Regions from separate parts of the Modestobacter sp. NPDC049651 genome, predicted to be linked through region 4. Evidence: predicted binding sites of a transcription regulator. Region 4 holds the regulator's gene; each other region holds the start of a gene.
What was found. Region 4 encodes LexA, which represses DNA repair genes until DNA is damaged. Its sites were predicted from a motif close to TCGAACANNTGTTCGA; they were not measured.

Region 1: AB0J00_RS09885 (DUF222 domain-containing protein) is a predicted target of LexA. The motif match lies at 2,434-2,449, and genes of this name have one in related genera.
Region 2: AB0J00_RS02815 (DUF222 domain-containing protein) is a predicted target of LexA. The motif match lies at 6,333-6,348, and genes of this name have one in related genera.
Region 3: AB0J00_RS03825 (DUF222 domain-containing protein) is a predicted target of LexA. The motif match lies at 2,273-2,288, and genes of this name have one in related genera.

What each region holds. Positions count from the first base shown of each region.
Region 1 is NZ_JBFAOG010000005.1:180,838-188,623, reverse strand. Features, by position in the region: gene AB0J00_RS09900 (DUF6596 domain-containing protein) at 1-226, opposite strand, end outside; gene AB0J00_RS09895 (YciI family protein) at 223-630, opposite strand; gene AB0J00_RS09890 (4-hydroxybenzoate 3-monooxygenase) at 1,073-2,257, shown strand; gene AB0J00_RS09885 (DUF222 domain-containing protein) at 2,467-3,669, shown strand; gene AB0J00_RS09880 (HD domain-containing protein) at 3,659-5,116, opposite strand; gene AB0J00_RS09875 (nucleotidyltransferase domain-containing protein) at 5,140-6,006, opposite strand; gene AB0J00_RS09870 (ROK family transcriptional regulator) at 6,104-7,321, opposite strand; gene AB0J00_RS09865 (amino acid ABC transporter ATP-binding protein) at 7,455-7,786, shown strand, end outside.
Region 2 is NZ_JBFAOG010000001.1:553,380-561,165, forward strand. Features, by position in the region: gene AB0J00_RS02795 (DUF3320 domain-containing protein) at 1-3,216, shown strand, start outside; gene AB0J00_RS02800 (hypothetical protein) at 3,348-3,914, shown strand; gene AB0J00_RS02805 (hypothetical protein) at 4,017-4,292, shown strand; gene AB0J00_RS02810 (hypothetical protein) at 4,305-4,598, opposite strand; gene AB0J00_RS02815 (DUF222 domain-containing protein) at 5,113-6,315, opposite strand; gene AB0J00_RS02820 (nuclear transport factor 2 family protein) at 6,463-6,804, opposite strand; gene AB0J00_RS02825 (response regulator transcription factor) at 6,838-7,518, opposite strand; gene AB0J00_RS02830 (histidine kinase) at 7,515-7,786, opposite strand, start outside.
Region 3 is NZ_JBFAOG010000002.1:94,393-102,178, forward strand. Features, by position in the region: gene AB0J00_RS03815 (citrate synthase) at 1-888, opposite strand, end outside; gene AB0J00_RS03820 (citrate synthase 2) at 1,002-2,108, shown strand; gene AB0J00_RS03825 (DUF222 domain-containing protein) at 2,306-3,508, shown strand; gene AB0J00_RS03830 (hypothetical protein) at 3,529-3,774, shown strand; gene upp (uracil phosphoribosyltransferase) at 3,851-4,474, shown strand; gene AB0J00_RS03840 (Gfo/Idh/MocA family oxidoreductase) at 4,477-5,367, shown strand; gene AB0J00_RS03845 (hypothetical protein) at 5,364-6,461, shown strand; gene AB0J00_RS03850 (YoaK family protein) at 6,454-7,158, shown strand; gene AB0J00_RS03855 (DUF805 domain-containing protein) at 7,261-7,653, shown strand; gene AB0J00_RS03860 (haloacid dehalogenase type II) at 7,672-7,786, opposite strand, start outside.
Region 4 is NZ_JBFAOG010000018.1:55,753-63,538, forward strand. Features, by position in the region: gene AB0J00_RS19320 (MFS transporter) at 1-322, opposite strand, end outside; gene AB0J00_RS19325 (winged helix-turn-helix domain-containing protein) at 381-1,010, shown strand; gene hflX (GTPase HflX) at 976-2,454, shown strand; gene AB0J00_RS19335 (phosphatase PAP2 family protein) at 2,597-3,337, shown strand; gene AB0J00_RS19340 (hypothetical protein) at 3,309-4,409, shown strand; gene lexA (transcriptional repressor LexA) at 4,476-5,180, opposite strand; gene AB0J00_RS19350 (LysM peptidoglycan-binding domain-containing protein) at 5,651-6,202, shown strand; gene nrdR (transcriptional regulator NrdR) at 6,657-7,214, shown strand; gene AB0J00_RS19360 (vitamin B12-dependent ribonucleotide reductase) at 7,330-7,786, shown strand, end outside.

The sequences.
Region 1 (7,786 bases), on a different contig from region 4:
GGGCGGCGTCGGACCGGGTCGCGTCCAGGAACCGGCGCCACGCCACGGTCACCAGCCAGCCCTTCGGGTCCCTCGGCGGATCGGCCGGCCAGCTGCGCAGCGCCTCGACCAGGGCGTCCTGGACGGCGTCCTCGGCCGCCGCGAAGTCGGCTCCGCGGCGGACGAGGACGCCGAGCACCCCGGGCACGAGGCTGCGCACCAGGACGTCGTCCACGGGAGAGCTCACTCCGTGACGGTGGGCGGGGCGCCCATGACCTGCCGCAGCTCCAGCCACTCGCGGATCGGCCGACCGTCGGGTCCGGGCGCCGCGGACAGCTCGCCGGCCAGCTCGATCGCGCGCTCCTGGCTGTCGACGTCGACCAGCATCCAGCCGGCGATGAGGTCCTTGGTCTCGGCGAACGGACCGTCGGTGACCGGCGGCCGGCCCTCCCCGTCGAACCGGACCCACAGGCCGTCGGGGGAGAGCCCCTCGGCGCCCACGAACTCGCCGGTCCCGGTCAGCTTCGCGGCGAAGTCCTGCATGTACCGGATGTGCGCCGACACCTCCTCCGGCGTCCACTGGTCCATCGGCGCGCAGTCCAGCGACTTCTCCGTGCTGCGGTAGTGCTTGAGCATCAGGTACTTGGCCATCGTGTCGTCTCCTCGGTGGGGTGCGGCCCATCGTGGCCGCGGACACCCCAGGGACGGAACCGGCTCGCGGTTCTCGACATCGCCGGCCCGGGCCGGGCGTTCCGCCGTCCGGAATGCCGCTCGCGGCTCCCCGTCCCGGCCTCGATGATCAACGGCATGCCCGCCCGCCACGACGCAGGAGCCCGCCACATCGCGGGCCCCGTCATGGCGTGCCGGCCGGCCGCGGTACCGGTACCCGGGGCGTACGGCGCTGCCGTACGCCCGGTGGCGTCCCGCCGCTGAGTCCCCGGGTCCGCTGACGGACCCGGAGCGGAGCCCTCTCGCGGCTCCCGAGGAGCAGTGCTCCTCCCTCCCGTGCGGACCCAGGTCCGCCGTTCCCTCCCCATCGCCGGCGCGCCTGCGCCCGCGGTGCCGTCGGCACGTCCTCCCGAGGAGATCAGTCATGCGTACCCAGGTCGCGATCATCGGCGCCGGCCCCGCCGGCCTCATGCTGTCCCACCTGCTCCACCTGCGCGGCATCGACTCCGTCGTGCTCGACCTGCGCACCCGCCAGGAGATCGAGGCGACGATCAAGGCCGGCGTGCTCGAGCAGCCGACGGTCGACCTGCTCCGGCAGACCGGCCTGGGGGAACGGCTGGCCCGGGAGGGGGCGCCGCACGACCGGATCAACTTCGCGTTCGGCGGCGCGCTGCGCCAGATCGACATGGCCGAGCTCACTGGTGGCCGCACGGTGACCGTCTACGCGCAGCACGAGGTGCTCAAGGACCTCATCGCCCGACGGCTCGCCGACGGCGGGGACCTGCGCCTCGGCATCACCGGCACCACGGTCGAGGACGTCGAGAGCGACCGGCCCGTGGTCGGGTTCACCGAGGCCGGGCGCCGGGTGCGGCTGGAGTGCGACGTCGTCGTCGGCTGCGACGGCTCGCGGACGACCACCCGCTGGTGCATCCCCGAGGGCAGCGTGCGGGCCGACTACTTCCGGCAGTACCCGTTCGCCTGGTTCGGCATCCTGGCGGAGGCGCCCGCGGCGGCCGAGGGGCTGGTCTACGCGCGGTCCGAGCGCGGGTTCGCGCTCATCTCCACCCGGTCGCCGAGCGTGCAGCGGCTCTACTTCCAGTGCGACCCCACGACGTCGGTCGACGACTGGCCCGACGACCGGATCTGGGAGGAGCTGCAGGCCCGGGTCACCGAGGCGGGCATCGAGGTGCCCACCGGGCGGATCTTCCAGAAGGACGTCCTGCAGTTCCGCAGCTTCGTCTGCGAGCCGATGCAGCACGGGCGGCTGTTCCTGGCCGGGGACGCCGCGCACACCGTGCCGCCCACCGGCGCGAAGGGCCTCAACCTCGCCATGGCCGACGTCTACGTCCTCGACCGGGCGCTGGGCGCCTTCCTCATCGACCGCGACCCCCGCCTGGTCGAGTCGTACACGGCCACCGCGCTCGGGCGGGTGTGGCGGGCCCAGCACTTCTCCTGGTGGATGACCTCGATGCTGCACCGGTTCTCCGACGTCCCGGACTTCGACCTCCGCCGGCAGGCGGCCGAGCTGGAGATGGTCGTCAGCTCGCCCGCCGCGGCCCGCATGCTGGCGGAGAACTACGCAGGGCTACCGCTGGAGACGGCGTGCTGAGCCGTGGCGGCGGTTCGTCGAGTGGGCAGTTGTGGTCGCCCGTGGCGGCGCGTCTGCCCGTGTCGCCGACGGCAACTGCCCACTCGACGCTGTCTGCACGGTTTCCGCCACCACCCACTGATCGGCCTGTTGACCTGGGGATTCACCTGGTCGGGGTGGTCGTCGTCCGGTAGACTTCGCACACACGTTCGAAGCGGTCGGGAGGTGTCGTGAGCGGATTGCAGTCGGCGCTCGACGAGCTCGCGGCCGAGGACGTCGAGGCATTGACCGACGCGCAGTCCCTGGACTCGGTGGGGGAGTTGATCGCGGCGCGGAACCGGTTGGACGCGCAGATCGCCCGCCGGGTGCGCCACGCCGAGTGCATCCAGGCGCCGGAGCGGGATGGGCTGACGTCGATGCGGTCGTGGCTGGTCGGGCACCAGCGGGTGTGGGCGAACGACGCGTCGAAGGTGGTGCGGGCCGGGCGCACGCTGCCGTCCTTCCCGCTGGTCGCAGCGGGCTTTGCGGCGGGTGAGATCACGGCGGCGCAGGTGGACGTGATCGCCGAGGCGGTCGGCCCGAAGGAGATCGCCGCTGCCGCGGCGCAGGGCATCGACCTGGCCGCCTTCGACGAAGACTGGGCGCGGGTGGCTCGGGAGTCCTCCCATGACGCGCTGAAGGTCGCGGTGCAGGCGTTCGAGGCTGCGTTGGACCCGGACGGGCCGGAGCCTGATCCGACCGAGGCGCGGTCGTTGCGGATCGTCAAGCACGCCGATGGCAGCACGACCGGCCGGTGGGACCTGGACGCGGTGGCCAGCGAGAAGGTGCAGGCTGCGATCGAGTCGCAGGTGCAGGCCGACCGCCCGAAGGGTGACACCCGCACCCGCGTGCAGCAGCAGGCCGATGCGCTGGTGCAGATCGCCGACAACCAGCTCGCGTCGGGTCAGTTGCCGGTGCTGCGTGGGGAGAAGCCGCACGTCGTCGTCCAGGTGCAGTTGGAGGACCTGATCGATTCGTCGACCGGCGCCCAGACGGCGACCATGGGTTTCGGGGCGCAGGTCTCGGCAGCCCGGGCCCGCTGGCTGGCCTGCGATGCGGTGGTCTCCCGGGTGGTGATGGGCCCGGACGGCACCCCGTTGGACTACGGGCGCAAGCACCGGATCGTCCCGGCGGGCTTGCGGAGAGCCGTCGTCGCCCGGGACAAGAACTGCGTGTTCGCCGGCTGCGGGGCACCGCACTGGTGGGCCGATGTCCACCACCTCGTGCACTGGATCAACGGCGGCGAGACGTCACTGGCCAACAGCGCACTGTTGTGCGAACGGCACCACACCAAGGTCCACCACGGCTTCCGGGTCGAGCGAGATCCCGGCGGCCGATGGCACACCTACCGCCCCGACGACACCGAGATCCTCATCGGACCGCTCATCCAGTAGGTGCGCCGCCGGGCAGTGCCCGGTCGGTGGGCCCTTGCGCGAGCCATGCGTCCAGCCGCCCGTCGGCGGCAGCCATGGCCAGCCACTCCACCGCGCCGGCGTGGTCGGTGAAGGCACCGTCGTCCTGGGCGTCCAGAGCCGCGGTCATCACCGGCGCGTACTGCGGTCCGGGGGAGTGGCCGAGCGCCATGAGGTCCGTCCCGCGCAGCAGCAGCTTCCCGGGGCGCTCCGCGACCCCGACCTCCTCGGCCACCTCGGCCCAGCCGATCGTCGGGTTCGGCCCGGACCCCGCGCCCCGGCCGGCGTGGTCGCCGCCGCACACCAGCGACCACTCGCCGATCGTCGCTGGCGCCAGCCGCCGGGCGAGCCGGCGCACGACCGCGGCCCGCGGCCGCCCCTCGACCCCGGTGGCCACCATGTGCTCCCGCACGATCGGCGTGATGCGGGCGATCAGGCCCGGTGGCGCACCGATCCCGGACAGGAACTCCTCCGCCGGCGACACCCCGGCCCCGGCGTGCCCGTACGAGGTGATCCGCCCGTCCGCTCGCACCTGCGTGTGGGAGGCCTTGCCGACGTCGTGCACCAGTGCCCCGAGGACGACGACGGTGCGGTCGTCGCCGGTCATCCCTGCTGCGTCGGCGAGCCGGGCGGCGGCGTCGGCCGCCAGCCCGCTGTGGGTCAGGACGTCACCCTCGGGGTGCCAGCGCGGGTCCTGGGGAACGCCGGCCAGCCGCGCCAGCTGGGGGAAGTGGCCCAGCCACCCGGCGTCGTCCAGCGCGGCGAGCGCAGCGCCGACGTGCACCCCCTTCTCGCCGATCTTCCGCCACTCGCCCCACACCCGTTCGGTCGGGAGCTCGCGATACGCCGGCGCCAGCGACCGGCACAGCGCGGCGGTCTCCGGGGCGAACCGGAAGCCGAAGCGGGCCGCGAACTGCGCGCCGCGCAGCACCCGCAGCGGGTCCTCGGCGAACGCCGCGGTGGTGTGCCGCAGCACGCCGGCGCGCAGGTCGGCCAGCCCGCCGGAGAAGTCGAGGACCTCCTCCGCCACCGGGTCGTACATCAGCGCGTTGAGCGTGAAGTCGCGCCGCCCGGCCGCCACCCGCGGCGGCGTGGCCGGGTCGGCGACGACGGTGAAGCCGGTGTGCCCCGGCCCGCTCTTCACCTCGGTCCGCGGCAGGGAGACGTCGAAGTCCTCCCCGCCGCGACGCAGCTTGAGCACGGCGAACGCCCGGCCGACCTCGTCGACCTGACCGACCGCCGACAGCGACTCGACGAGCGGGTCGAGGGCGAGGCCGAAGACCTCGACGTCGACGTCCTTCGGCCGCCGTCCCGGGTGCAGGAGTGCGTCACGGACGCTCCCGCCGACCAGGTACGGCCGGCCACCGGCCGCCCGGACGGCGTCGAGCAGGGCGCGGGCCGTCGCGCTCAGGTCGACCAGCCCGGGCACGCGCTGCCGCACCGGGGCGCCGGTCACTCCGATGCCGCCCAGAACCGGGTGTACGACCGGTGCAGCCAGCCGTCGATCCAAGCCCGGTCCGGCTCCGGCGGCAGCGGCTCGGTGGCGGCCAGCGCCGTGAGCTGCACGTCCAGGTCGTCGTACCAGGCCAGGACGTCCGCCAGCGACCACAGCCCCTGCCGCACCTCCCGCAGCGCGGTCAGGTGCGGCTCGGGCACCGGCAGGGTGATCCGCCCGGTGGTCAGGTACTCGATGCCCTGCAGGCCCAGCCGCAGCGCGTGCATCGCGTACTTGCAGTCGTAGCCGAACTCCGCCACCAGCTCGGGGCGGTTGGTGCGCCCGCGCTCCCCGGAGATGCCCGACCGCTGCTTGGCCATGTAGCCGCGGAACCGCTGGGCGGCGTGCATCGAGGCGAACGCGGCCGCGCCGTCGCGCAGCTCCCGGCCGGCGTCGGTGACCGTCACGACCTCCGACTCCGGGACGAACAGCGGGAGCAGCACCGTCGGGTTGCCGGACGCTGCCAGCTGCGCGAACTTCCGGGCCGAGTAGACGATCACATCCAGGTCGCCGGCACCGCTGCGGTTGGCCAGGCCGCCGTCCCGCTGCCACGCGGTGTGGTACTCCCACTGCTCGAACGGCACGGTCGCGCCGCTCGCCCCGGCTGGGTTGGGTACCCGCGCGATGCCCGTGACGCACGCCGGCGGCTCCAGGCAGACGCCCATCTCGTCCCGGTCGTCGGTGCCGTTCACCGCGGTGCCGTGCACGCCGGACCCGACCTGCACGCGCAGGACCGTGCCGGCCTCGGCGATGGCCCGCGCCTGCCGCGAGGAGTGCGGGTGCGCCTCCACGTAGTCCGCGGTGGGCAGGTCGGTGGTGCTCATGTCCGGGACTCCCCAGCCAGGCGGGCACGGAGCTGCCCGGTCGTCGGGCCAGGGTGCCTGGTCGACGCTCTGCCGGCCAGCGACTTCCCGCAGGCGGTCAGCGGGCGGCGGCCAGGGGCTGCGGCCCGACACCGAGCGCGGAGTTCACCCGGCTCGGGTCGAACAGGTGCTCCAGCATGAGGTGCGCGCCACCGGTCACGCCGGCCAGCGGGCCGGTGCTCGTCACGGCGACGCGCAGGTCGTCGGTCGCCAGCGGCAGGCAGCGCTCGTACAGCACCGCGCGCAGGCTCGAGACGTAGGGCTCGGCCTGGCTCAGCCGCCCGCCCAGCACCAGCGTGTCCGGGTTGAAGAAGTTCACGACGCTGGCCAGCACCTCACCGGTGGCCCGGCCGGCGTCGCGCAGCATCCGCGCGGACACCGGCTCGGCGTCCGACGCCAGCGCCAGGACGTCGGCGGTGTCGTGCACCGGCAGCCCCGCCGCGGCCAGGTCGCGGGCCAGGGCCGAGCCGCTGGCCACGGCGTCCAGGCAACCGATGCGCCCGCACGAGCACGGCACGTCCGAGGCCCCGTGCACCGCCACGTGGCTGATGTCCCCGGCTGCGCCCCGCGCCCCGCGGTGCAGGTGGCCGTCGATCACCACCCCGCAGCCGATCCCGGAGCCCGCCTTGAGGAACACCAGGTGGCCGCCCGGGTCGGTCATCGAGGCGTGCTCGCCGACCGCCATCAGGTTCGCGTCGTTCTCCACCAGCACCGGGACGTCGGTCAGCCGGCCCAGCAGCGCCCGGACGTCGACGCCGTTCCACCCGGGCATCCGGGCCGGCGTGACCACCCGGCCGGCCTGCGCGTCGACCGGGCCGGGCACCCCCACCGTCAGCCCGCGCAGCGGCGCCGGGGACCCGAGGCCGGCGAGCATCTCCGCCAGCTGCGCGTGCACCCAGCCCAGCACCGACTCGGGCCCGTCCTGCACCCGGATCGACGCGGACCGCTCCGCGAGCAGGTGACCGCCGAGGTCGAACAGCGCGAGGGCCGCGTGCGAGGCACCCAGGTCGGCCGCGGCGACCACGCCGCCACCGGTGCGCAGCCGGATCCGGCGCGGGCGCCGGCCACCCTGCGACTCACCGTCGCCGGCCTCCTCCAGGTACCCGGAGTCCAGCAGCGCCTGCACCCGCAGCGCGGCCGTGGAGGCCGAGATGCCGGTCAGCCGTGCGATCTCCGACCGGGACGACGACTGCGCGGACCGCACCAGCTGCAGCACAGCGCCCGGTGAGTCGGGGGAGACCAGGCCGGTGAGCCCCCCGGCGGTCACGGTCGTCACAGCGCCGTTTGTACCAGCTTGGTGAACTTTCGTCGAAGATCCGTTGACATACTTCGATCCCTGGACTTACCTCTCCACTCGTCGGAGTCAGTCGACGACGAGGTCGGTCAGCAAGGGAGCTGCAGTGACGGCGATGGTCCGGGTGTCGCAGGTGAACAAGCACTACGGCGACCTGCACGTGCTGCGGGACATCGACCTGGAGATCGCGCCCCGTGAGGTCGTCGTGGTCGTCGGCCCGTCGGGCTCCGGCAAGTCCACGCTCTGCCGCTGCCTCAACCGGCTCGAGACGATCGACTCCGGCCGGATCGAGATCGACGGTCAGCCACTGCCGGAGGAGGGCAGCGAGCTCGCCCGGCTGCGGTCCGAGGTCGGCATGGTCTTCCAGTCGTTCAACCTCTTCGGCCACCGCACGGTCCTCGACAACGTGATGCTCGCGCCGGTCGCCGTCCGCAAGGTGCCCAAGCA
Region 2 (7,786 bases), on a different contig from region 4:
CCGTGGGCGTTCGTCGACAGCAACCTCGTCGACGTGCCGGCCGCGAAGGCCGCCGCCGCCCGCCTCGACGCCGCGCTGGACCGGCTGCCCGCGGGCTCCCGGCTCGCCCCGGCGCTGGCCGCTGCCCGCACCCCCGACGACCTCGACGGCCTGGCCCGGCTGCTCAGCGGGCCACCGCTGGAGCTGGCGGTGCTCGACGAGGTGCGCTCGCGCCGCTGGCAGCTGGAGACCGCGGCGCTGGGCGCGGAGATCGGTGCCTTCGCCGCCACCGCCGCCGACCAGCCCGGCCTGGACGTCGCGACGCCGGCCGCGCTGGACCTGCCGCTGGCCGAGATCTCCGCCGCCGCGGCCGAGGCGGCGGGCTCGGGCTGGTTCGGCCGCGGCAAGCGGCTGACCGCCGTGCGCGACCGGCTGGCCGGCGTGCTCACCGCCGAGGTGGAGCCCAAGGCGGTGCCCGCGCTGGCCGCCGCGCTGCTGGCCGCGCAGACCACCGCCCGGTCGTTCGCCGCCCGGGCGGAGGCGCTGCCCGGCCTGGAGGTGCCGGCGGGCTGGAACCCGCTCGTGCAGCCGGAGCTCATCGACCAGGAGATCGCCTGGCTGCGCGCCGCGGCCGCCGTGGTCGACGGCACCGACGGTTTCCCCGGCGCGGTGCGCGACGTGCTCGCTGGTGGCCCGCTGCCCGACCCCGCGCTGGCGGCGTCCGTCGCAGCGGTGCGGGACGCGCTCCGGGCGCTGCTCGCCACCTGCGACTGCCCCGCCGACCGGTTCGGCGTGTGGACGGGCGACGCCGGGCTGGTCGCCCGCTGGCGCACCGGCGCGGTCGAGCGGTCGGTGCCGACGCCCGGGCTGCCCTCGCTGCAGCGGTGGCTGGACCTGCTGGCCGCGCTGGAGCCGCTGCGCACCGCCGGGCTGACCGCCGCCCGGACGGCGCTGCTGACCGGGGAGGTGCCGGCCGACGACGCCGTCCGGTCGTTCGAGCTCGGCCTGTCGACGGCGTCGGTGACCGAGCGCGAGACGGCCACCGGGCTCACCGCGTTCGACGCCCCCGTGCACGAGAAGGCGATCGGCCGGTTCACCGCGGCCTCGCGGGCGGTGCGCGCGCACCTGCGGTCGGCGCTGCCCGCGGCCGTGCTCGACGCGCGGCCGTTCGACGTCGCCGCTCCCGGCGGGCGGGTCGGGGCGCTGCAGCGTGAGCTCAACCGGCAGCGGGGCGGGCTGGGGGTGCGCGGGCTGCTCACCGAGTACGGCGACCTGATCACCGCGGTGATGCCGTGCGTGCTGGTCAGCCCCGACTCGGTGGCCCGGTTCTTCCCCGCCCGCGCGGAGCAGTTCGACCTGGTGGTGTTCGACGAGGCCTCGCAGATCCGGGTCGCCGACGCGGTGGGTGCGCTGGGCCGGGCCCGGTCGGCCGTGGTGGTCGGCGACAGCCGGCAGATGCCGCCGACGTCGTTCGCCGAGCCGTCGTCCGGCGCCGACGACGACGTGTACGACGACGACCTCGCGACCGCCGTGGAGGACGAGGAGTCGATCCTCGGCGAGTGCGTGCAGGCCCGGGTGCCGAGGCAGTGGCTGTCGTGGCACTACCGCAGCCAGGACGAGTCGCTGATCGCGTTCAGCAACGGCCAGTACTACGAGAACCGGCTGTCGTCGTTCCCCGCACCCGTGCACGGCCGCGCCACCCCGGAGCCGGGCGGCCACGGCGTCTCGCTGGTGCGGGTGGACGGGGTGTTCCACCGCACCGGCAGCGGGCCGCTGCACCGCACCAACCCGGTGGAGGCCGAGGCGATCGTCGCGGAGATCCGGCGGCGGTTCGACCTCTCGCCGGACGAGGTGCCCTCGATCGGCGTGGTCACCTTCAACGTGCAGCAGCGGTCGCTGATCGAGTCGCTGCTGCGCGACGCCGGCGACGAGCGGCTGGTCGAGGCGCTGGACCGCACCGACGGCGAGGGGCTGTTCGTCAAGAACCTGGAGAACGTGCAGGGCGACGAGCGGGACGTGGTGCTGTTCTCCACCGCGTTCGGCGTCAACGAGCGCGGCCAGCTGCCGCTGAACTTCGGCCCGCTGAACAAGGCCGGGGGTGAGCGGCGGCTGAACGTGGCGGTCACCCGGGCGCGGCGGCAGGTCGTGGTGTTCAGCTCGTTCGACCCGGCGATGCTGCGCGCCGAGGAGACGTCGTCGGTGGGCATCAAGCACCTGCGGTCCTACCTGGACATGGCGGCGTTCGGCACCGACGCGCTGCCGCGGGACTCGCGGTTCGCCGCGGTGCCCGACCGGCACCGGGAGGAGGTGGCGGCGGCGCTGCGGGCCCGCGGCTTCGTCGTCCGGACCGACGTCGGGCTGTCCGACTTCAAGGTCGACCTCTCGGTCGCGCTGCCCGATGCGCCGGAGGCACCGGTGCTGGCGGTGCTGCTCGACGGGCCGGCGTGGGCGCGGCGGCGCACGGTCGGCGACCGCGACGGGCTGCCGGTGGAGGTGCTCGGCGGGATGCTGCGCTGGCCGGCGGTGGAGCGGGTGTGGCTGCCGGAGTGGCTGGCCGACGCGGGCGCGGTCGTCGACCGGCTGGTGGCTGCCACGCACGTCCCCGCCACCGTTGCTCCCCCGGCCCCGACACCCACCCCCGTCCCGGTTCCGGCGCCGAAACCGGACGTCGCGGAGGTGCGGGAGCTGGTGCTGGACGGCGAGGAGCCGTTCGCGGCGTGGGCGCCGAAGGCGGCCGGCTCGCGGGAGCTGCTGGACCGGCTGGCCGACCCGCGTGCGGCGGAGAAGGTGCGGAAGGTGATGCTCGCCGGGGTCGACGCGGAGGGGCCGGTGCACGTGGACCGGCTGTGCCGGCTGACCGCGGGGGCGTTCGGGCTGAGCCGGGTGGTGGAGAAGCGGCGCGACGCGCTGGCCGAGCTGCTGCCCGGCTGGACGCGGTCCGGTGACTTCGTGTGGCCCGAGCTGCTGGACCGGACGACGTGGACGGGGTTCCGCCGCGACCCGGGCGCCGAGCGGCCGCTGGAGCAGATCGCGCCGGAGGAGATCGGCAACGCGATGGTGGCGCTGTGCCGGGCGTCGGCGGGGATGCCGCGCGACGAGCTGTTCGCCGCGACGCTGGAGGTGTTCGGCTTCCGGCGGCGGACGGCCGCGCAGTCGGCGGTGCTGGAGGTGTCGCTGGCCGCGGCCACCGCAGCCGGCCGGCTCCGCACCGCACCGTCCGGCCTGGTCACCGCCTGATGCGTTGAACGTACGTCGAAGGCGGCGAGAGCGGGGAACTGCCGACCGGCAGTGAGGGGACGCTGCATCTCGCGTCAGCTTGTCCGTGGGCGGCCCATCACGGGACGCACGACTGTGCCGATACTGCAGCCGTGACCTCGGAGCTGCTGACGCTGGGCCTTCAGCCGGCAGTCCACACGCACGACGTCAGGGACGGCAGGGTGGTCCGTCACCCCCGGTCGTACTTCCTGGACTTCCTCGTCGACGGCGTCTCCTTCTCGAACCTGGCGCACGTCGACAGGAACCTCGTCACGGCACTGAACCGCTCCGTCTGGGCGGACATCTCGGGAGCCGTCGAGACCCTCCTGGGGCGACGTCCCGCGCCCTACCTGGACGCGGGCCGCATCCCCCTGCTCGTCTGCGGCTCGTGCGGCGAGTTGGAGTGCGGTGCCGTCACTGCCGCGCTGCACGTGGGCGCGACCGAGGTGACGTGGTCGGACTTCCGGTGGGACCAGGGGAACATCAGCGGCCCTGAGCCCATCGACTCGCTGTGTGCGCCGTTGCGGTTCGACCGGGTCCAGTACGGAGCGGAGCTGGCCGACGTCGGCCTACGGGTGGCCGACCTCCCGGATGACGAACCGCTGTTCAGCCGACCGCCCCACCGTGGGCGGCGACTCCGCTGGCCCTGGCAGCGTTCGGAAGACGACAGGCGTCCCTGAAGCCGCCTCCGGGAACACGGTCTGCCCGACCCTCGGGACACCGCCTGTCACGAAGTGGGTCCTGAGTTCCGGTGGGTGCAGCGCGATCACGATGAGACGTCGATGCGTTCCGGGTCGGTCGACGACCTGGACTTCGAGCGGCACCCCGTGACCTCGATCGCCGTACTGGCCCACTGGCTCATCGGCCGGGGGTTCAACGACGAGGACGCCGTGATCCGCCTTCGCGCCACCAACGTCGGTCCACGCGCCATGCAGGCTGCAGCGGAGCTGATGACTGGGAGCGAGCGCCAGGACGACGCCCTCACGCACGCGCGAGATCTTCTCCTGCAAGCCGCCATCGACCCGCCACCCGATGGCGGCCAGCGGCAGCCGTCCTGAGCCCCTGAAGGCCTACCCGGCTGGTGGGGCACCAGCAACGAGGCGAAGCGCCTCCTCGTAGCCACCGCCGAAGTCGATACGGGTGACGTCGGTTGCGTCGAAGGTGCGCGGCTTGCGCGCCCAACCTCCCCGCGTGTTGACCTCGAGCAAGCGGAGCGTGGACTCGTCCATGGAGACCGTGCCGATCCAGCACACGTCCGGCCGCGCGAACTCGTCGAACACTGACACCATGGCTGTCACAGCTGACGCCGACCCGACGACGCTGGCGACATCAGCCAGGTCCAGTTCCGGTGAGAAGGCGGCCACAGTGCTCGGACCTTCAGCGCTCTGATCTCGAAGCAATCAGGGTCGGGATCGTGGAGACAGCTTGGATGTCCTTCACACGGATCAGGTGCCAGCCGTCGAACACGATTCGGTCGGACAGACGCTGGAGCGCTACCCACTTCTCGCCGACGCCGACCACGAAACCCTCCAGTCGATCGGCCTCCGGTATCCAGCGTCGGACGGTGACGACCAGCTGGTCCTGCTGCGCGCGCGCCAGACGCGCCAGGATCGCCTCCCTGTCGACCGGAAGCGTGGATCTCGATCCGACGGCCGTCCGAGAGGACGGCGAACTCGCCGACGCAGAACGACCGCTCGTGGGTGGCAGGCTCCTCGGACACCAGGTCGCACGAAGCCCCGAGACGAACGACCTCCGTGGTCACGAGCTCAAGCTATCGGCGCGGCACCGCTCCAGCGCAGCGTGCCGCCTCGCTCGGGGCGCGCCTGGGACACTGCACATGGCAACCGCGGCCGGCGCGAAGGCGCCGGTGTACGCGCGTCAGCTGATGAGGGGTCCGATGAGGATCTCGGTGCCGTCGGGGCGGTAGGTGCGCCATCGCCCGCCGGGATCTCGCTCGACCCGGAACCCGTGGTGCACCTTCGTGTGGTGCCGTTCGCACAACAACGCTGAGTTCTTGAGTGAGGTCTCGCCGCCGTTGATCCAGTGCACCAGGTGGTGGACGTCGGCCCACCAGTGCGGTGCCCCGCAGCCGGCGAACACGCACGTCTTGTCCCGCGCCACCACCGCCCGTCTCAGGCTGGCCGGGACGATGCGGTGCTTGCGGCCGTAGTCCAGCGGAACACCGTCCGGGCCCATGATCACGCGGGATACCACCGCGTCGCAGGCCAGCCAGCGAGCTCTCGCCGCGGAGATCTGCGCCCCCAACCCCATGCTCGCGGTCTGCGCGCCGGTCGCGGGATCGATGAGATCCTCGAGCTTGATCTGGAGGACGACGTGCGGCTTCTCGCTCCGCAGGACCGGCAGGTTGCCCGCGGCGAGCTGGTTGTCGGCGATCTGCACGAACGCATCCGCGTTCTGCTGCGCGCGGGTCCGGGTGTCACCCTTCGGCCGGTCGGCCTGGACCTGCGACTCGATCGCCGCCTGCACCTTCTCGCTCGCGACGGCGTCCAGGTCCCAGCGGCCGGTGGTCGACCCGTCGGCGTGCTTGACGATCCTCAGGCTGCGCAGCTCGGTCGGGTCCGGCTCCGGGCCATCGGGATCGAGCGCGGCCTGGAACGCCTGCACCGCGACCTTCAGCGCGTCATAGGACGACTCCCGCGCCACCCGCGCCCAGTCCTCGTCGAACGCGGCCAGGTCGATCCCCTGCTCCGCAGCGGCCGCGATCTCCCTTGGACCCACCGCATCGGCGATCACATCCACCTGCGCGGCAGTGATCGACCCGTCCGCGAACCCGACCGCGACCAACGGGAAGTGCGGCAGCGTGCGGCCGGCCCGCATCAGCCTCGATGCGTCCCACGCCGACAGGCGCTGGTGTCCGATCAACCACGACCGCATCGACTTCAAGCCATCACGCTCCGCGGACTGGATGAGCTGACCGTGCCTCACCCGGCGGGTGATCTGCGCATCCAGCCGGTTGCGGGCTGCGATCAGCCCCGCCACCGAATCCAGCGTCTCGGCGTCCGCCATGCTCTCGACGTCCTCGGCCGCGAGCTCGTCGAGAGCCGACTGCAATCCGCTCACGACACCTCCCGACCGCTTCGAACGTGTGTACGGAGTCTACCCGATGACGACCACCCAGACCAGGCGAATCCCCAGGTCAACCGGCCAATCGACCACCCCTTCCCGGTTTGTCGCCACCAACCGGGAAGGGCGGTCGCACGCCAGGGCTCACGGCGCGATGACCACCTCCGCGACGCGGTCGCCGGAGAGGGTGAAGCGGTAGCGCAGGTCGACCACGCCGCCGGGGAAGTCGCCCTCCAGGTGGTGGGTGGTCACCCAGTGCTCGTCGTCCACCCGCTCGACGCCGGTGAGCGTCGACGAGTACCGGTACTCCGACGCCGCCCGGCGCAGCCAGTCGGCGATCTCGTCGGTGCCGCGGTGGGTGGAACCGTCGTCGACGACGACGGCGTCCGGGGTCAACGCGGCCAGCGCCCGGTCGACGTCGCGGGCGGTGGAGGCGGTCAGGAAGTCGCCGACGACGGCCGGCGGGGCGACGAGGTTCTCGGTCATGCACCGACCGTCGGACCTCCCCCAGGGGGAGGGTCAAGCCCCCGGCCGCACCAGGCCCGTCTCGTACGCGAGCACCACCGCCTGGGCCCGGTCGCGCAGCCCGAGCTTGGCGAACACCCGCGACACGTGCGTCTTCGCGGTCTGCTCGACGACGAACAGCTCGTCGGCGATCTCCCGGTTCGACAGCCCGCGGGCGACCAGCCGCAGCACCTCGGTCTCCCGCGGGGTGAGCGCCGCGAGCACGGCCGGGCGGTCGTCGTCGGCCGGCCGCGACGGGCCGGTCTGGAGGAAGTGCGAGATGAGCCGCCGGGTGATCTCCGGTGCGAGCAGCGCGTCGCCGGCCGCAACGACCCGCACCGCGTGCAGCAGCTCCGCCGCCGGCGCGTGCTTGAGCAGGAACCCGCTCGCGCCGGCCTGCAGCGCCGCGTAGATGTGGTCGTCGAGGTCGAACGTGGTCAGCACCAGCACCTTCGGTGCGGGGCTGCGGCCGAGCAGCTCGCGGGTGGCCTCGATGCCGTCGAGCCGGGGCATCCGCACGTCCATCAGGACGACGTCCGGCGGCCGCCCGGCACCGGTGAGCGAACCGGCCAGGGCGAGCGCCTCCGCGCCGTCGCCGGCGGTGCCGAGCACCTCGATGTCCGGCTGGGCGCCGAGCAGCGCGGCGAAGCCCTCGCGCACCATCGACTGGTCGTCGACGACCAGCACCCCGATCACGCCAGCACCCCGATCGGCAGCTCCGCGGTGAGCTGGAACCCGCCGTCCGGGGTCGGGCCGGCGGTCAGCTCCCCGCCGTGGACGGCGGCCCGCTCGCGCATGCCGGTGAGCCCGGTGCCGCTGCCCGGCGCGGCGGCGGTCGTCGTCCCGGGGCCGTTGACCACCTCGATCCGCAGCACGCCGTCGACGGACTCGACGCGCACCCGCACCCATGCGCCCGGGGCGTGCTGGCCGGCGTTCGCGACCGCCTGCTGCACGATCCGGTACG
Region 3 (7,786 bases), on a different contig from region 4:
GAGCAGGTGGCCGAAGCCGGGCACGTGGCCGCGCGCCGCCGCGGCGGCGAGCGCCTGCGCCGGGTCCGGGGCGTCCAGCAGCGCGAGGGCGGCCCGACCGGAGCTGCCGTGCAGCGGGCCCGCCAGGGCGCCGAGCCCCGCGGCCACCGCCAGCTCGGGGCCGGCGCCGGTCGATGCGGCCACCCGCACGGCCAGCGTGCTGGCGGCGAGGTCGTGGTCGGCCAGCAGCACCAGCGCGGCCGCGAGGGCGGCCGTGACGTCCGGCCCCGGGTCGGCACCGCACAGCGTCCGCCCGAGCAGCAGGGCCACCGGCTGGGCGGCGTCCCCGTCGACCTCGGCGTCCGGGGCCGCGGCGGCGAGCGCGACGGCCCGCACGAGCGTGGGGCCCATCGCCAGCGCCCGCTCGTGCCGGTCGCCGTCGCCGCCCTCGAGCGCCGCGCCCGCGGCGAGGACCGCGGTCACCGCCCGGGCGTGCACCCCGGACGTCCGGGGCAGCGCGGCCACCGCGCGCCGGGCTGCCTGCAGGGCGCCGGGGTCACCGGTCAGCCGCTCGGTGGGGTCCCAGACGGACTCCCACAGCCAGGTGGCGGTCGCCTCGACGTGCGGCGGGTCGAGCAGCCCGGTGACGTCGACGCCGCGGTAGGCGAGCCAGTCCTGGCCGATGCCGGTGATCGCCGTCCGGACGACGGCCGTCGACGAGGTGGGCCGCCGCGCGAGCAGGCCCTGGGTGCGCAGCCGGTCGACCTCGTCCGGGTCGAACGTGCTCGTGCGGCCCTCGCGCACCGAGTGCAGGAGACCGCGGGAGACGTAGGCGTAGACGGTCGTCCGGTCGACGCCCAGCCGCTCGGCCACCTGCAGGGTGGTCAGCCGTCGAGGGGTCGCCGTCACGCCCCGAGCCTGCCGGATGCATTGACCCGGTCAACGTTGCCCGCCGTCCGGGCGCTGACGAGGGTCCCGCGCAGGGCGCGACCGCCCCGGTCGCGCGAGCACAGGAGGACCACATGAGCACCGAGTTCCGCCCCGGCCTGGAGGGCGTCGTCGCCGCCGAGACCGAGATCGCCGAGCCCGACCGCGCGGGTGGGGCGCTGCGCTACCGCGGGGTCGACGTCGAGGACCTGGTCGGCCGGGTGACCTTCGGCGACGTGTGGGGGCTGCTCGTCGACGGCCGGTTCGGTGCCGGGCTGCCGCCGGCCGAGCCGGTCGTCGTCCCGGTGCGGACCGGCGACGTCCGCGCCGACGTGCAGGCCGCGCTGGCGACGCTCGCCCCGCGCTGGGGGATGCCGCCGCTGTTCGACTCCACCGACGAGCGGGCGCGGGACGACCTGGCCCGCGCCTCGGTGACCGCGCTGTCGTTCGTCGCCCGGTCGGCGCGCGGCGCGGAGCTGCCGGCGGTGCCCGAGCGGGTCGTCGACGAGGGGGCGACCGTCGTCGAGCGGTTCCTGCGCCGCTGGCGCGGCGAGCCGGACCCCCGGCACGTCGCCGCGCTCGACGCCTACTGGACGTCGGCCGCCGAGCACGGGCTCAACGCCTCGACGTTCACCGCCCGGGTGATCGCCTCCACCGGTGCGGACGCCGCCGCCGCGCTCTCCGGGGCCGTGGGCGCGATGTCCGGGCCGCTGCACGGCGGGGCGCCGGCCCGGGTGCTGCCGATGATCGAGGAGGTCGAGCGGACCGGGGACGCCGCCGGCACGGTGCGCCGGGTGCTGGACGCCGGGGAGCGGCTGATGGGCTTCGGCCACCGCGTCTACCGCGCCGAGGACCCCCGCGCCCGGGTGCTCCGCCGCACCTGCCAGGAGCTCGGCGCCGTGCGGTTCGAGGTGGCCGCGGAGCTCGAGCAGGCCGCCCTCGCCGAGCTCCGGTCGCGGCGGCCCGACCGCGCGATCGAGACGAACGTCGAGTTCTGGGCGGCCGTCGTCCTCGACCTCGCGGAGGTGCCGGTCGCGATGATGCCGGCCATGTTCACCTGCGCCCGGACGGCGGGGTGGTCGGCGCACGTGCTGGAGCAGAAGCGGCAGGGGCGGATCATCCGGCCGGCGGCGGCCTACGTGGGGCCCGCGCCCCGCCGTCCGGAGGACGTCGAGGGCTGGTCGTCGGTCGCCGTCCGGTGACGTGCCGAGTGGGCAGTCGTGGTCGCCCGGCGCGGCGCGTCCGCCCGTGTCGCCGACCGCAACTGCCCACTCGACCCTGCCCGTGCGGTTCTCCGCCAACGACCACGGACTGGCCGGTTGAGCTGGGGATTCGTCTGGTCCGGGTGATCGTTCTCCGGTATACTTCGTACACACGTTCGAAGAGACCGGGAGGTGTCGTGCACGCACTGCTGGCGTTGCTGCGCGACCTCTCGGAGCAGGACCTGCACGAGCTGACCGACGGGGAGGCCCTGGACCGGACGGCCCTGCTCGTGGCGGCGGGGAACATGGTCGCGGCCGAGCTGACCCGCACCGCGCGGCACGCGGAGACCACGCAGGCGCCTGAACTCGATGGGCTGACGTCGATGCGGTCGTGGCTGGTCGGGCACCAGCGGGTGTCGGCGAACGACGCGTCAAAGCTGACCCGGGCCGGTCGGACGCTGCCGTCCTTCCCGCTGGTGGCGGCCGGGTTCGCCGAGGGTTCGATCAGCGCGGCGCAGGTGGACGTGATCGCCGACGCGGTGGGACCGAAGGAGATCGCCGCCGCTGCGGCGCAGGGCATCGACCTGTCCGCCTTCGACGAGGACTGGGCGCGGGTGGCGCGCGAGTCGTCCCACGAGGCGTTGAAGATCGCGGTGCAGGCATTCGAGGCCGCGCTGGACCCCGATGGTCCCGAGCCCGATCCGGCCGACTGTCGGAGCCTGCGGATCGTCAAGCACGCCGATGGCAGCACGACCGGCAGGTGGGACCTGGACGCGGTGGCCAGCGAGAAGGTGCAGGCCGCGCTGGAGTCGCAGGTGCAGGCCGACCGGCCCAAGGGCGACACCCGTAATCGGGCGCAGCAGCAGGCGGACGCGTTGGTGCAGATCGCGGACAACCAGCTCGCCAGTGGGCAGCTGCCGGTCCTGCGGAGCGAGAAGCCGCACGTGGTGCTGCAGATCAAGCTGGAGGACCTCGTCGACCCGGCCACCGGCTCCCAGACCGCGACCATGGGTTTCGGGGCGCAGATCTCGGCAGCTCGGGCCCGCTGGCTGGCCTGCGACGCGGTGGTCTCCCGGGTGGTGATGGGTCCGGACGGGATGCCGCTGGACTACGGGCGAAAGCACCGGATCGTCCCGGCGGGCTTGCGGAGAGCCGTCGTCGCCCGGGACAAGAACTGCGTGTTCGCCGGCTGCGGGGCACCGCACTGGTGGGCCGATGTGCACCACCTGGTGCACTGGATCAACGGCGGTGAGACCAGCCTCGAGAACTCGGCACTGTTGTGCGAGCGGCACCACACCAAGGTCCACCACGGGTTCCGGGTCGAGCGACAACCGGACGGGCGATGGCGGACGTTCCGGCCCGACGGCACCGAGATCCTCATCGGACCCCTGGTCACCTGAGCGCTGCGATGCTGGGCGCCATGACGGACGCCCGCGACCGGTCGGAGCTCGAGCGGCTCGCGCTGGCCGAGTGGTCGCCGGCGGCTGGTGCGCGGATCGAGTCGGTGACGGTCGTCGACGACCGTGCAGAGGTGGTCGTGCGCCTCGGGCCCGGCTACGACGACTTCACGTACTTCCAGCGGGGTGACGACGGGGCGTGGCACGAGATCGTCTCCGGCAACGGGCCCACGGTGGGTTGGGACGACCCGGCGCAGATCGAGTGGTGAGCAGGCGCCGCCGTTCCGGGGGCTGGCGGCAGCCGCGGCGGCACGGCTGACCAGCGGGGCCGTTACCGTGTCAGCCGTGCAGCTGACCGTCGTCGACCACCCGCTCGCCCGTGCCCGCCTGTCCCGGATGCGCGACGAGCGCAGCGACAACGCCACCTTCCGGGCGGCCCTGCACGACCTGACCGAGTTCCTGGTCTACGAGGCCACCCGTGACCTCGAGCTGGCCGAGGAGCCCATCACCACCCCGGTCGTCGAGACCACCGGCTACCGGTTGGCCGCCCCGCCGCTGATCGTGCCGGTGCTGCGCGCCGGCCTCGGCATGGCCGACACCGCGCACAGCCTGCTGCCCGAGTCGCAGATGGGCTTCGTCGGCCTGGCCCGCAACGAGGTCACCTTCCAGCCGGAGGCCTACATGGCCTCGCTGCCGGCGTCCCTGGTCGACCGCGAGGTCTTCGTGCTCGACCCGATGCTCGCCACCGGCGGCTCCCTGGTGCACTGCTGCACGCTGCTCACCGACCGCGGTGCCACCTCGATCACCGTGCTCTGCGCGCTCGCCGCCCCCGAGGGCATCAAGCGCCTCGAGGAGAGCGGCCTCCCGCTGCGGGTGTTCACCGCCAGCGTCGACGAGCGGCTCAACGAGCACGCCTACATCGTCCCGGGCCTCGGGGACGCCGGGGACCGCCAGTTCGGGAAGGTCTGAGCGTGCGGTTCGCCGTCCTGGGCACCAGCCACTGGGCGCGCACCGTCCATGCCACCTCCCTCGCCGACCACCCGGACGCCGAGCTCGTCGCCGTCTGGGGCCGCGACCTCGCCAAGGCGAAGGCGGCCGGCGCCGAGTTCGACGTCCCCGGCACCGACGACCTCGACGCGCTGCTCCCCGACGTCGACGCGGTCAGCTTCTCGCTGCCCCCGGACGTCCAGGCCCCGCTGGCCGAGCGGATCGCCGCCGCCGGCAAGCACCTCCTGCTGGAGAAGCCGGTCGCGCTGTCGACCGAGGCCGCCGACCGGGTGGTCGCCGCGGTCGAGGCCGCCGGCGTCGCGTCGGTCGTCTTCTTCACCAACCGCTTCCGGACGGCGACCTCCACCTGGCTGGAGCAGGCCGGCCGCACGACCCTCGCGGGCGGGTCGGTCACCTGGCTCGGCTCGCTCGCCGGCACCCCCTTCGACGCCTCGCCCTGGCGGCACGAGCACGGCGCCCTCTGGGACGTCGGCCCGCACGCGCTGTCGGTGCTGGTGCCCGCGCTCGGCCCGGTGACGGAGGTGCAGGCCGGCCGCGGCACCGGCGACGAGGTGCACCTGGTGCTCCGCCACGAGGGCGACCGGCTGAGCTCGGTGGTCCTCTCCTCGACCGCGGCCAAGCTGTCCGCCGGTATCGACGTCTGGGTGCACGGCGACGCCGGCCGGCTGGTGCTGCTGCCGGAGTCCGGCACCGCCGTCGAGGCGCACCGCACCGCGGTCACGGAGCTGACCCAGGCCGCGGTCGCCGGCGGCGTGCACCCCTGCGACGTCGGGTTCGGGCGGGACGTCGTCCGGGTGCTCGAGACCGCCCAGCGCGCGCTGCGGACCGGCTGCCGGGAGGCCGTCGGCGCATGACCACCGGCGGCACCCGCCGGGGTCTGCACCTGGCGCGGCGCGCCGACGCCGACCGGCACGCGCTCCTGCTGCTCGTCGGGCTGGCGGGCTCGATCGCGGTCACCCGCGCCTACCTGTCGCTCACCGGCTACCCGACCGTCGGCGGCGACACCCTGCACATCGCCCACGCGCTGTGGGGTGGGCTGCTCCTGCTGGTCGGCGCGGTGCTGGCGCTGACCCTCGTCAACCGGGCCGTGCTGCCCTGGGCCGCGCTGGTCACCGGGGTCGGCGCGGGCCTGTTCGTCGACGAGGTCGGCAAGTTCATCACCGTCGACAACGACTACTTCTTCGCCGCCGCGGCCCCCATCGCCTACCTGGTGCTCGTCGCCGCGCTGGCCCTCTTCCTCCGGCTGCGCCGCCGCCGCGACCCCGCGCCCGCCTCGCAGCTGCTCGCCGCGCTCGAGCTGCTCGGCGGCGCCGTCGACCGCGACCTCTCCCCGCACGACCGGCGGCGCCTCGAGCACCGGCTGGAGCGCGCGGCCGGCTCGGACCAGGACGACCTCGCCCGGCTCGCCCACGAGCTCCTCGACCTCACCCGGGCCGGCGTGCTGGACGCCGCCGTCGAGCAGCCCGGTCCGGTCCGGCGGCGGCTGCGGCGGGCCGGCGACGCCGTCCGGCGCGCGACCACCGAACCGCGGCTGCGCCGGGTGCTGGTCGTCGTCCTCGGGCTGCTGGCGCTCGCGACCCTCGCCGACCTGGCGCTGGCCGGCCTGATCGCCGTCGACCGGGCCGACGGGGCCACCGACCTGGCCGACGCGGTCGACGACTACGTCCGGGTCGACGTCCAGGACGGGCTGGGCACCACGCTGACCTTCCTGCGCATCGGCCTCGACGCCGTCGTGGGCGTGCTGCTGGCGGTGGCCGCCGTCCAGCTCGGCCGCGGGCGCCTCGAACGGGGCGACGCGCTGGCCCGGACGGCGCTGCTGATCGCGCTCGTCCTGGTCGACGCGCTCTTCTTCTACACCGAGCAGTTCGCCGCCGGCGGCATCGCACTCGTGCACCTGCTGGTGCTCTTCGCGGTCCGCCACCACGAGAGGCTGGTCACCGATGCCTGAGCAGCGCACCGCCTGGCTGATCTGGCCGATGCTGGCGCTCACCTTCTCCACCGGGGTCGTCGACGCGGTCGGCTACCTCGGCCTGGACCGGGTGTTCGTCGGCAACATGACCGGCAACGTCGTCGTCCTGGGCATGGCCGTCGCCGGCGCGGACCAGCTGCCGGTGCTCGGGCCGGCGCTGGCGTTCGCCGCGTTCCTGGTCGGCGCGGCCGCCGGCGGCCGCGCGCTGCGCGGCCAGCCCGCGGCGTGGACGACGCGCGCCACCGTGCTGCTGGCGGTCGTCGGCCTCGTCATCGCCGGGTGCGCGGCCACGCTGCTCGCGCTCGACGTGCCGCCCGCCTCCCCGGCCGACCCGGGCCCGCGGTGGCTGCTGGCCGCCACCTGCTCGCTGGCCGCGGTGATGGGCCTGCAGGCCGCGGTCGCCCGCACGCTCGCGGTCAAGGACGTGACCACGGTCGTGGTCACGTCGACGATGACCGCGCTGGCCGCGGAGTCGCGGCTCGGCGCGGCCAGCGGCGGCACCGCCTGGCGGCGCCGGGCGGGCGCGATCACGCTCATCGCCCTCGGCGCGCTCGCCGGCGCGGCCCTGCTCAAGGTGCACCTGGGCGCGGGGCTCGGCCTCGCCGCCCTGCTCGTGCTGGGCACCGCGGTCGGCGGGCACCTGGGCGCACGACGCCTGGAGCTACGGGCCCGCTGACCTGCCCCCACCCGTCCGGGTGATGGCGGTCACGCGGCGCGACCGCCACGATGAGCCGCCACCCCGACCGGGCTGGCACCGCCAGGGTGAACGGGGAACCGCATGAACGTCGGTCAGTGGTACGTGAGCAGGGGCCGGATCGACCGGCCCACCTTCTGGCTCCGCTACTTCCTGCCCATCTTCGCCGCCAGCATCGTGGCGTCGGTCATCGACGCGGTGATCGGGACGCGCAGCGACACCGGCGTGGGGGTGCTCACCACCATCGTCGGCCTGGCGACCATCGTCCCGTCGATCTCCTCGACGGTGACCCGCCTGCACGACCGCGACCACTCGGCCTGGTGGCTCCTCTGGAACCTGCTGCCGATCGCCGGGTTCATCGTGCTGCTGGTCCAGTACTGCCAGCCGGGCACCCCCGGTCCGAACCGGTACGGCCCGCCGCCGGCGCCGGCCGGTGGCCCGGTCGGCGAGCCGGGGTACCCGCAGCACTACAGCTGAGCCGCCCGAGCCCGCCGGTCAGCAGCCCAGCCGGTCGGCGAGCTCGGTCAGCGAGCCCACCGACAGGTCGGCGTCCGGGTCGGTGGCCGGCGGCGTGCGCCGGCCACCGGACTCCGCGGGCCGGTGCACGTAC
Region 4 (7,786 bases):
GCTGGCCGAGGGTGAGCACGTCCAGCGCCCAGGCGACCGGGATGGAGGCCAGCACCCCCGCGCGCACGAGGTCGGCGATCACCAGCACGCGCTTGCGCCGCCAGCGGTCCACCCAGGCGCCGGCCGGCAGCCCGATCAGCAGGAACGCCGCGGTCTCCAGCGCGGTGAGCACGCCCATCTCCATGGGCGAGGCCGCCAGCACGCCGACCGCCAGCACCGGCAGGGCCAGCTGGGTGACCTGGGTACCGACCTGGCTGACCGTCTCGGCGGCCCACAGGTGCCCGAAGTCGCGGTGCCGCCAGAGGCTGCGGGAGGAGCTCACGCGGGCAGCGTGGTCCAGTGATTGGGGAGTGTCAATCACTAGGTTCTAGGCTGGGCCCGTGTCGCAGTACGAGGGTCCCCGGCGGCCGGCCACCGACGCCGAGGCGAGGGCGCTGGCGTCCGCCGTCCGGCTGCGGATCCTCCGGCTGTGCCTGGACCGGGCGCTGACCAACAAGGAGCTCGCCGCCGCGCTGGGCCGCAACCCGGCCACCGTGCTGCACCACGTGCGCACGCTCGTGGACACCGGGTTCCTGGCCGCGGAGGAGGAGCGGCGCGGCACCCGAGGCGCCCGGGAGGTGCCCTACCGGGCGACCGGCAAGAGCTGGCTGATGGACGACGCCGGCGGCCCCGGCCCCTCCCGCGACCCGGCGCTGGCCGCCTTCCGGGAGGAGGTGGCCGCGGTCGGGGAGGACCAGCTGGCCAGCACCCGGCTGGCGCTGCGGCTGCCGGCCCCCGACCTGGCCGAGTTCCGGGACCGGCTGCACGCGCTGCTCGAGGAGTTCCGGGTGCGCCCGCCGGGCCCGGAGCCGGAGCGGTGGTCGCTGTACGTGGGGATGCATCCGGAGCCGCCCGGTGTTGTACCGGGCGATGACGACACAGTCGATGACGACAACTCACTCGCCCCGCACCCAGGGGCATGTCACGCTGGACCCGATGACCACCGCACAGAACCGGGCCGTTCTGGCTGACGCGCAGGCGCGCGCCGACAAGGCCGCAGCCTCCCGGCCCGCCCCCGCCGGGCAGTTCGACGAGGTCGACGACACGACCGGCTCCTACCTGCTGGAGGAGCGCGGGTCGCTCCGCCGCGTCGCCGGGCTGTCCACCGAGCTCGCCGACATCACCGAGGTCGAGTACCGCCAGCTGCGCCTGGAGCGCGTCGTGCTGGTCGGGGTCTGGACCGAGGGGACGGCGGCCGACGCGCAGCGCTCGCTCGCCGAGCTCGCCGCCCTGGCCGAGACGGCCGGGTCGACCGTGCTCGAGGCGCTCGTGCAGCGCCGCGACAAGCCCGACGCCGCGACGTACGTCGGATCCGGCAAGGCCGCCGAGATCCGCGACATCGTCGCCGCGACGGGCGCCGACACCGCGATCTTCGACGGTGAGCTGACCCCCGGCCAGCTCAACCAGTTGGAGAAGATCCTCAAGGTCAAGGTGGTCGACCGGACCGCGCTGATCCTCGACATCTTCGCCCAGCACGCCACCAGCCGGGAGGGCAAGGCGCAGGTCGAGCTCGCCCAGATGCAGTACATGATCCCGCGGCTGCGCGGCTGGGGTGAGTCGATGAGCCGGCAGGCCGGTGGTCGTGTCGCCGGCGGTGGCGGCATCGGCACCCGTGGTCCCGGTGAGACCAAGATCGAGACCGACCGGCGGCGGATCCGCGCGCGGATGAGCAAGCTGCGCAAGGAGATCGCCGGCATGGCGACCGCCCGGGCCACCCAGCGCTCGGGCCGCGACCGCAACGCCGTCCCGAGCGTGGCGATCGCCGGCTACACCAACGCCGGCAAGTCCAGCCTGCTCAACCGGCTCACCGACGCCGGCGTGCTGGTGCAGGACGCGCTGTTCGCCACCCTGGACCCGACGGTCCGCCGGGCGCGGACGACGGAGGGCCGCGAGTACACGATGACCGACACGGTCGGCTTCGTCCGGCACCTGCCGCACCAGCTGGTCGACGCGTTCCGGTCGACGCTGGAGGAGGTCGCCGCGGCGGACCTGCTGCTGCACGTGGTCGACGGCTCCGACCCCGACCCGCTGGGCCAGATCGACGCGGTGCACACCGTGCTCGGTGAGATCGACGCCAGCGCGGTGCCCGAGCTCATCGTCGTCAACAAGGTCGACGCGATGAGCGAGGAGGACGTGCTCGCGCTGCGCCAGGCGCTGCCCGGCGCGGCCTGGGTCTCGGCCCGCACCGGCGAGGGGATCGAGGCGCTGCGCGACGTCGTCGCCGCCCGGCTGCCGCACCCGCACGTCGACGTCGAGGTGCTCGTGCCCTACGACCGGGGCGACCTGGTCGCCCGGGTGCACCGGGACGGCGAGGTGCTCGACGAGCAGCACGAGGCCGCCGGCACCCGGCTGGTCGCGCGGGTCGACGCCGGCCTGGCCGCCGCGTTGACCTCGTTCACCGTGCCGGTCGCCTGACCGCGACCTGCCTGCGCCCGGAGGGGCGGCGACCACCCGGTCGCCGCCCCTCCGGCGTGTTCGGCACCTGTTCGGCCTCCGTTCGGGTGCCCCCGCCGCCGGCAGGGTCACGGGCAGGTCACGGTCCCGGTACCGTTCCCCTGTGACCAGCGGCGCGGTGCGGCGGGCGGTGGAGCCCGCCGGGGAGGTGCCGGCGTCCCGCCCGCACCCGGTGATCGGGGTCGGGCGGCCGCCGTGGTGGTTGCTCGTCCTCGCGGCCCTCGTCACCGCGGGCGTGACCCTGGACCTGCTGGGCCGGGGCCGGCTGGAGCGGATGGACCTGCGGGTCTCCGAGATCGTCGACGACTGGGGCCTGCGGCACTCGGCGGTCTATCCCGTGTTCTGGGTGTTCACCCAGGCCGGTGGCCGCGGCTTCATCCTCGCGGTGCTCGCCGGGCTGGTCGGCTGGCTGGCCTGGCGCCGCCGGACGCTGCTGCCGCTGGTGCGGGTCGTGGTCGCACTGGCCCTCCTCACCGCCGTGGTCTACGCGTTCAAGTGGGGGATGGGCCGCACCGCGCCCCGCTACCCGGGCTCGTTCTTCCACCTGGGCGGCGAGAGCTACCCCTCCGGGCACGTGGCCAACGCGGTGCTCATGTGGGGCGTCGCGCGCTGGCAGGCGGTGCAGTTCGAGCTGCCCGGCCGGGTGCAGCGGATCGCCTGGGTGCTCAGCGTGGTCGGACCGGCGGTCGCGGGCGTGGCGATGGTGGTGCTCGACTTCCACTGGGTCACCGACGCCGTGGTGGGGGCCGCCGTCGGCATCCTGCTGCTGGGCGTGGTGCATGCACTGGACGACGTGCTGCTGTCACGCTGGGTACGTGCGCGCGCAGGCCGCCCTCCCGAGTGACCCTGCCGGCCGGCGTCCGCGCGCCGTCCGGCGGCTGCGTCCTGCCGTCCTGCTGAGCGCGCCGCTGGCGCTCGCCGGTGCCGTGCTGCCGCTGGGGCCTGCCGCTGCGGAGAGCGCCGCCGCCTACGGCGCCCCGACCACCCGGTGCGAGATCACCGACGACCGGCTGGCCGAGCTGTCCGGTCTGGCCGGTGCCGGCAGTGCCCTGCTCGCCATGGACGACGGCGGCGACCGGGTCGAGGTGTACGTGCTCGACGAGCGGTGCCAGGTGGCCGAGGTGAGGACCGGCGAGGTGGACCCCTACGACCCCGAGGACATGGCGCTCGCCGCCGACGGCACGGTGTGGATCGAGGACGCCGGGGACAACCGGGCACAGCGCGCGACGGTCGCCATGATCGCGCTGCACCCCGACGGCACGACCGCGGTCACCCGGATGACCTACCCCGACGGTCCGCACGACGCCGAGGCCCTGCTGCTCGCTCCTGACGGCACGCCGTACCTGGTGACCAAGGAGGTGCTCGGCGCCAGCTCGGTCTACCGGCCCGACGCCCCGCTCACCGACGGCGCCACCGTGCCGATGAGCAAGGTCGCCGACCTCGGGTTCACCCTCACCGGCACGCCCGGCGGCCCGGTGGGCCGCGCCGGACAGCTGCTGGTGACCGGCGGCGCGGTCTCCGCCGACGGGGCGCTCATCGCGCTGCGCACGTACACCGACGCCTACGTCTGGCCGCTGGAGGGCTCGGACGTCGCCGGCGCACTGCAGGGCACCCCGACCCGGGTGGCGCTGCCGGACTCGCCGCAGGGTGAGGCGATCACCTTCGGGGAGAACAACCGCGACCTGGTGGTCTCCAGCGAGGGGCTGCCGGCCGCGGTGACCGTGCTGCCGGCGCAGGCGCCGATCGCCCCGCCGGCGGGGCAGTCGGCGGCGGCGAAGGGCGCGGCCGCGGAGAGCCCGTCCTCGGACCCGGCCCCGTGGGTGCCGGCCGCGGTCATCGCCGCGGTGCTCGCCGCGGTGGTGGTCTGGGCGGGGAGCCGCCTCCGTCGCCGGAGGACGGCCGCTCCGGAGCCCTGACCCTCGCGGGTCTCCGCTCCGGGGCCCGCGCCGAACGGGCGCGGGCCCCCGCGACGGGATCCGTCGTCAGACGCGGCGGAGGACGGTGACGACCCGGCCGAGCACGGTCGCGTCGTCACCGGGGATCGGCTCGTAGGCCGGGTTGTGCGGCATGAGCCAGACGTGGCCGTCGCGCCGCTTGTAGGTCTTCACGGTGGCCTCGCCGTCGATCATCGCCGCGACGATCTCGCCGTTCTCCGCGGTGGGCTGCTGCCGCACCACGACCCAGTCGCCGTCGCAGATCGCCGCCTCGACCATCGAGTCCCCGGTGACCTTGAGCATGAACAGCGTGCCCTCGCCGACCAGCTCTCGGGGGAGCGGGAAGACGTCCTCGACCGCCTGCTCGGCGAGCACCGGCCCGCCGGCGGCGATCCGCCCGACCAGCGGCACGTAGGTGGGCGCGGGGGCCTGCGCCTCGTCGACCCCGGAGGTCGGGCTGCCGGCGGCGAGCGCCGTGGGGGACGCCTCGGCGGCACCGGAACCGTCACCGGGCATCCGGACGTCGAGCGCCCGGGGGCGGTTGGGGTCGCGACGCAGCCAGCCCTTGCGCTGCAGCACCGACAGCTGGTGGGCGACCGAGGAGGCCGAGGACAGGCCGACGGCCTCGCCGATCTCCCGGACCGAGGGCGGGTAGCCCCGGCGCTCGATCGAGTCGCGGATGACCTCGAGCACCCGGCGCTGCCGCTGGGTGAGCCCGTCGCCGGCCTCGCCGCGGTCGGGGAACTCGCGCACCGCAGCGCCCGCGGTGGTGGCTTCGCCCTCAGGCTGGGACGCCGCGCGTCGGCGTGAGGTGCCGCCTGGGGTCCGGCTGTCGACGGCCATGTCTCCTCCTCGCCGGTTGCGGGCCCCCGCAACCACGTGTCCCCGGGCCCGTCGGCCGGCCCCGGGTCCTGCTCGCCGCTCCGGTCGCCGCCCGTGCCACGGCCTGACGGGAGCGGAGCCCGACGCGAGCGGCCGCGGGCGGGGGCGCCCGGGTGTCGAGGTCACGGTAGCGGTCCCGGCCCGATCGTTCAAACACACGTTCGAAGACGTTGCCGTGTCGGGGGTGTTTTTGTCGGCGGCCTGCGGTAGACATCGCACAGACGTTCGATTCGAACAGGCGTTCGACTTCCGGGTCGGTTCGGTCCGCTGACCGGCCGGTCGGAGGGGCGTCCTGAGACGAGCAGGAACCCGGCACCCAGCCGAGACGAGGAGTACGTGCGATGGCCACCGTGCAGCACCGCGTGCAGCAGACCGCGACGAGCCCGGCCGACGGCCGCACCCTCCGGCCGTCGGTGGTCGGGCGCCCCGGGGCGGGTGCCGGCCGCGGTCCGCAGCCGGTGGGCCCGGCCGGTCGCCGCGGCGCCGCCCGTCCGGGCCGGCGTCGCGTCGGCGCCGACGCGGTGCCGGGCGGGCGTGCGGTCCGCGGGGGGCGCCGCCCGGTCGTCGCCGGCGCGCCGGGGGAGTGGGCCGTCGGTGCGCCCGCGCCGCTGCGGCTGACCCGGCGGGGTCGGCGCGTGCTCGGCACGTTGCTGGTCGTCATCGGCCTGGCGATCGCCGCCGTGGCCGCGGGCATGCTGCTGGGCGAGGGCGACGGCGGGCTCCGCCTGGCCGGCTCCGCCACCGTCGTCGTGGAGCCGGGCGACACGTTGTGGTCGATCGCCGGCGACGTCGCCCCGCACGAGGAGCGCCGCTCGGTGGTCGACGCGATCGCCGGCCTCAACCACCTGACCGGCGGTCAGGTGCAGGCCGGTCAGGTCCTCCGCCTGCCCTGACCCCGGTCGCTCGACCACCGGGCGTGCCACCACCGCCCGGGAACCCCACCCGCCGCTCCGGTCCGCCCCCTGCGGTCGGCGTCGCGTGCTCGCCTGTCGTTCTCCGAGTGCGTGTGCGAGTCCTGCCGAGCGGGGCCCTGACGGCTCGTCAGCACCTGCCTGTTGCGGCGCGACGGGTGGGGCCGGTGGGGGCCCGCGGGTCGGTCGTGCACCAGTGGAACAGGACACGCCGCGTCGGGCTTGCACCCTCTATGGGGGTTCGCTTACGGTTCCACCACAACATCTAGTGCTTACACGGCTGTAAGACATCCACACCCGCTCCACACGTTCTCCCCGCCGCATCCACCGGATGTCCCCGGGGCAGTCCACAGGAGCGGTCCGCCGGCCCACCGTCGTCCGCCCTCCCCGGGGTCCTCGGCAGGCGGGCGCGACACCCTGACGAGAGGAGCTCGGCGTGCGCTGCCCCTTCTGCCACAACCCGGACAGCCGCGTCGTCGACTCCCGGGAGATCGACGACGGCGCCACCACACGCCGGCGCCGGTCGTGCCCCGGCTGCGGCCGCCGGTTCACCACGGTCGAGGAGGCCGTGCTCGCCGTCGTCAAGCGCAGCGGGGTGACCGAGCCGTTCAACCGCTCCAAGGTGGTGGCCGGCGTGCGCCGCGCCTGCCAGGGCCGGCCGGTCGAGGAGGACCAGCTCCAGCAGCTGGCCCAGCAGGTCGAGGACGCCATCCGGGCCAGCGGCGCCGCCGAGGTGCCCGCCCACGAGGTCGGGCTGGCGATCCTGCGGCCGCTGCGCGAGCTCGACGAGGTCGCCTACCTGCGCTTCGCGAGCGTCTACCGCGCCTTCGACTCCATCGAGGACTTCGAGAAGGAGATCAGCGAGCTGCGGGCCCGGCACCTCACCGCCGGCACCCCGCCGCTGCCGGGCATGCAGCCCGACGTGCCGGCCCCGCGCCGGCGGGGAGGGGGGCGGAACCCGTCCGCCTCCGGAGGCAGCGCCGCCTCCCCCTGATCCGCAGCACCAGCACGCCAGCACCGCAGAACTGTCAGCACCACCCGCTACACCAGTCAGGCACACCCACCGCGGCGCTTCCCCCGCTGCAGCCCACGAGGGAGATCCACCACTCATGACCGAGACCGAAGACCGTCTCACCGCCACCCGTGCGCGTCGCGGCGGCAAGGCGCCTGCCCGGGGGAAGGGCCTGAAGGTCAAGCGCGTCTTCACGACCGCCGGGGTGCACCCGTACGACGAGGTCGTCTGGGAGCGCCGCGACGTCGTCATGACCAACTGGCGGGACGGCTCGATCAACTTCGAGCAGCGCGGTGTGGAGTTCCCCGCCGAGTGGAGCATCAACGCCACCAACATCGTCACCACGAAGTACTTCCGTGGCGCGGTCGGCACCCCGCAGCGCGAGACCAGCCTGCGGCAGCTCATCGACCGGGTGGTGCTCACCTACGGCGAGGCCGGGCGCGAGAACGGCTACTTCGCCTCCGAGGGCGACGCCGAGGTGTTCGAGCAGGAGCTGACCTGGATGCTGCTGCACCAGTACTTCAGCTTCAACTCGCCCGTCTGGTTCAACGTCG